2 regions of the Paenibacillus sp. UNC217MF genome follow, and region 1 is predicted to be linked to the other one. Evidence: predicted binding sites of a transcription regulator. Region 1 holds the regulator's gene; the other holds the start of a gene.
The links. Region 1 encodes Rex, which represses fermentation and respiration genes when NADH is low (regulators of the CRP and FNR family bind a similar motif). Its sites were predicted from a motif close to TTGTGAAATATTTCACAA; they were not measured.
Positions count from the first base shown of each region.

Region 2: a site for Rex is predicted at 1,260-1,277, ahead of BP95_RS0118760 (flavocytochrome c). Genes of this name have one in related genera too.

Region 1 covers NZ_KK366027.1:902,034-904,517, reverse strand. The annotation lists gene dinG (ATP-dependent DNA helicase DinG) at 1-1,428, shown strand, start outside; gene BP95_RS0120010 (redox-sensing transcriptional repressor Rex) at 1,444-2,091, shown strand; gene BP95_RS0120005 (amidohydrolase) at 2,088-2,484, shown strand, end outside.
Region 2 covers NZ_KK366027.1:617,530-620,013, reverse strand. The annotation lists gene BP95_RS0118760 (flavocytochrome c) at 1-1,055, opposite strand, end outside; gene BP95_RS0118750 (endonuclease/exonuclease/phosphatase family protein) at 1,521-2,477, opposite strand.

The DNA.
Region 1 (2,484 bases):
CATTTAGGCATTCACTTGCAATATTTTTCACTCATTCATCCGCTGACCCAATTGTTCAAAGACAGCAAGAATGGTGCGCTTGTATTGCTGCAGCTGCGTCTTCGCTTGTCAGGCAATGAAAAAGCGCTCGTATGGGCTGAAGGGATCGAGAAGCTGTTAACACAGCTTGTCGATGTTAAGGATCAATGGGATCGGCTGCATGAGCTACTCTATCAAATGCTTCCTTCCATGAATGAAGCGGGGCAGGCGGAAGGCGGGCAAGCTGTTCTCCGGCTGCCATCTGGCAATCGTCCTGATGGATGGAGCTCCGTATCGGAGCTCGAAGGCGATATTCACACGCGTTTAAGTGATATTGTTCGTTCGGGGGAGAAGCTCGTCAATGAATGGAAGGATTATGATGATGATGAAGTGCAGGGCGTCACGGCTGATGTGACAGGTTTATTCAAGGACATAGGGCAGCTTCGCGATGAATTCCGTGAATTTATGCAAGGCAAGGATGCGGATACCGTCTACTGGATGGAAGGCAATCTCCAATACAAGCATAAATCAATGCAAATGTATGCGGTCCCTGTCGATGTAAGCGAAGCGCTGAAGCGATACTTCTTCGAGCCGAAGAAGAGCGTAATCTTAACTTCGGCTACATTGTCCGTTGATAAATCATTCCAATTCGTAGCTGAACAGCTTGGCTTGAAGGATGCGCAGCGGGATGGCCGTCTAAATACGGTCATACTTCCGTCGCCGTTCAACTACCGGGAACAAGCACTTGTTGTCATCCCGCGTGACTTCCCTAGTGTGAAGGGAGCATCAGATGCCAAGTTTAACTCGACGCTGATGCAGTCCTTGGCTGATGTAGCCAAGGTAACAGAAGGACGTATGCTTGTCTTATTCACGTCATACCGCATGCTGCGGGATGTGTATGAACCGCTGAAGGAGGCGCTTAGCCTGCATGGCATTCAAGTGCTGGGACAAGGGATTGACAGCGGCAACCGAAGCAAGCTGACACGCCGATTCCGAGATCAGCCGAATTCAGTCCTGCTAGGAACGAGCAGCTTCTGGGAAGGCGTTGATATTCCAGGAGATGCGTTGACATGTCTTGCGATTGTACGGCTGCCATTCCAGCCACCGAATCATCCACTCGTGGAAGCGAAGTGCGATCGGCTGAAGCGGATGAATCAGAATCCATTCCGCAAATATTCCGTCCCACAGGCTGTAATTCGCTTCAAGCAAGGATTCGGCCGCCTTGTGCGTACGACGCAGGATAAGGGAATTGTCATCATTTATGACACTCGTGTAATAGAGACAAGCTACGGCAAACATTTTCTTTACTCGCTGCCTGGCCCAAAAATGGAGCATATGGCAACAGAACAACTTGTACCACGTATTGATACGTGGCTAGACCATAATCAAAGAGGCATTGGAGAGCGATGAGAGGGGCTTGTTAGAATGAAAGCACTAAAGATATCAGAAGCTGTCGTTCGGCGATTACCCGTGTATTTACGCCATCTATTGGAATTGAAGCAGCGAGAAGTGCTCACAGTTTCTTCTCAAGATTTGGGACAGAAGCTGAACTTGAATCCTGCGCAAATTCGGAAGGATCTAGCGTATTTCGGCGACTTCGGCCGCAAGGGCATTGGGTATGATGTATCGTATTTGATTCAACAAATCAGACATATTTTGAAACTGGATCAAGTTATCCATGTTGGATTGGTCGGTGCAGGTAAATTAGGTCACGCACTCTGTAACTACACCGTATACTTGAAAGATAATATGAAGATCGTTGCAGTGTTCGATGCACAGGAATCCAAAATCAATACCGAGATAAATAACCTGAAAGTTCAGCCGATGTCTGACCTAATTACGACGGTACGCGAGAAGCAAATCCGTATCGGGATTATCACGGTTCCTGCTACAGAAGCTCAGTATGTAGCTGATCAATTTGTAGAGGCGGGAGTAGAAGCGATCTTGAACTTTGCGCCTGTCATTTTGAGGGTTCCTTCGAATATCCGTGTGCATACTGCCGATTTTACAACGGATTTGTTCAGTTTGGCCTATTATTTATCTGATAATGGAAAGGAAGTACCCGCCGAATGACACACCGAATCATTATTAAAAATGGCATGTTCGCCGATTTGTCTCCAACTGCGAAGCAGTCCTCATTCCATGGGTTCATGGTTGTTGAGAATGATCGCATCGTTCATATTGGATCGGAGCTGCCTGAGCAATATGCAGCAGCTGATGCTGAAATCATCGATGGCAAAGGTCTATTTTTCATTCCAGGCCTTGTTAATACACACGGGCATGCTGCAATGTCTCTGCTTCGTGGGTATGGGGATGACTTGGCGCTTCAGACATGGCTGCAGGAGAAAATGTGGCCAATGGAAGGCAAGTTCACGGCCAATGATGTCTATTGGGGAACAGCTCTGTCTGTGATCGAAATGCTGAAGGGCGGTACAACAACCTTCGTAGATATGTATGACTACATGG
Region 2 (2,484 bases), 280 kb from region 1:
GCTTTGTCAGACAGTTTATTAATTGCTGCCGTTACGTTATCGCGAGTATCCAGCTCGTTCGTGAATCGTTTGCCGTCTTTATCAACCAAGATTGCACCTTCACCGCGAACTGCTTCCCCGATAAGATAGGACTTCTCTTGCTGTACAGTAGGGTGAACCTGAATTTGATCCATATCTACAGTTACGCCGCCGAGCTTCTCAATCATCGTAATGCCGTCACCAGTGCTGCCGATTTGGTTCGTTGTTACGAGACCTTTCAAATCAGGGCGAACAGAGGAGATCATGTCCATGTTAGCACCATAACCGCCTGTTGTGACAACAACTGCGTTTGCGGCAATGTTCTTCTCATCCTTCTCTTCGAAGAGGACTTTAACGCCGTTCACTTTTCCGTCTTTTTCTGTAATATCAGTAACTTTCGCATTTACGAAAACCGGAATTCCTTTGGACTGTACATTCTTGACCAAGCCGCTGACGAGATATTGTCCAACAGCAGATCCGTCTTCAGGACGGTGTGTACGTTTTTCCTTCATACCGCCAGTAATCGTAAGGTTGTTCAAGCGAATGCCAATGGAATCCAACCAGTCGATTGCGCTTGCGGAATTGTCTACGAAGTAACGAAGCATTTCTTTGTCGTTCGTACCGTGACCACCTTTTAATGTTTGTTCGAAGAAGAGGTCGTTATTGTCTTGAATGCCTTGCTCTTTTTGGAACTTGGTTTGAGATGCATTCATACCCGAAGAGGATTTCATCGTATTTCCGCCGGCTGCTGGCATTTTTTCGAAAATAACGGGATTCATGCCTTTGGCTTTGGCCTCAAGAGCAGCAGTCATTCCCGCTCCGCCAGCACCGATGATGATGATATCATATTTGTCTTTCAGTTGATCGATAGGGGTATAGCTCGCTTTAGAAGCGCCGGACACAGCTTCTGTTTCTGGTTTCTCCGTTTTTGCTGCGTTGTCTTGACCCTGCGTCTTGTTCCCATTACCACCGCATCCTGCGATGATAAGCATGATCGACAGAAGAAGAATCATTGTTGCTGTAGCTTTCTTTCTCATGTGAAACCCTCCACTTTCTATCTCTTTATAAATGAACATAGTTTCAATACCCAGAATAAAATCAGACGAAGCAAACCAGATGTTGGGGTGGCTATGTACTCCAATTTTCCCGTTATTGACTGACGGCTATTTTGGGTGCTGTTTCGTGCTGAAAGGGTATGTGTTGATGTTCATTTCAATTTTAATCTACTTTCAACCTAGTGTTTGTGATGTATTTCACAATAGAAGGTGATTTTTATCATATTTATCATGCGTAAATATTGGTAATTCTGATTTCTGCACTTGATTCCTTCGAGCTGTGTGATAAGCAGTACGCTTGAATTCATTTGTAATTGGAGTACTTTGGAAGGGATGTCACTCATTGAAATAGGTGAATAAAAAGGCATTTTCATGAGCGCATGCCCGTTCTGAGGAGGGATGCTCATTGAAAATGCCTCTGTTGAAGAGTATTCTGTCCAATCTAGATTAGTAACAATTTTTGTTCAGCTTTAATGCTGCGGAAACTCCCGCATGATCGGAAGGCCACAGTCCTGTTTCGGTTCGATCTTGCTGCTTCTCTCCAGCATTATCTGCCTTGAGGGGTATCCATCCATTTTTGAAAAGAATGTAGTCGATTCTTGAGAGTAAGGAAGATTGATTATTCAATAGGTCGGCGTCTTGACAGCAAGTAAATCCATTGCCTTTACCGACTTCTACCCACGTGTCATGGAAACCATCTGCTAAAAATAAGCCGTAGGTGGGGGTTCCGGTCCCATCTGCATTTGAATTCAAGTCCCCTGTAACAATCAAGGGAAGCTGGCTATTTCCTGGCCCATCAATAATCTCCTGTGCTTGTGCAACCTGTATAGCTGGAGAGAGTGGTTCCAAATGAGTATTAATGATTCTAAATGTACGTCCATGCCAACACACACCAATGGAAGACCATCCTCGTACCACTACAAAAGGTTGCCCACCAATTTGAATAACAAGATTCGTATTGAAATTTGCTTCAGTCTTTTGAACGATCTTAAGCTTGCTGCTTGTGCGGATCAAAATAGCATCTCTATCAAGAAATCGAACAGTGTTGCCATGACTATCCGGAAGCTCTGCCGAGAAATTATGATTGACAGCTGCCACTTCATAACGCAATCCGAGTTCCCGCAGTTCCTTTAGTAGTAAGCTGATAAAGTCATACGTGACGGTTCGAAAGCTTGGGATCACAAGCTGAATTCGTTCTGCTTCCTGCAGGCTAATAAAGTCCGGTTTCTTGCTAGCAATCTGACGTGCTATGGATTTCACCCGAGTGAGGATATTTGTTGCGAGAAACTGGCGGAACACCTCGGTTACTCGCTCTGGTATCAACACGGGCGGTGCTGTAAATAGTGGGGAGGTATCTGCGCCCAAATACATATTCCATGTTAATAAGGAAAGATGCTTGCTCATCTATCAT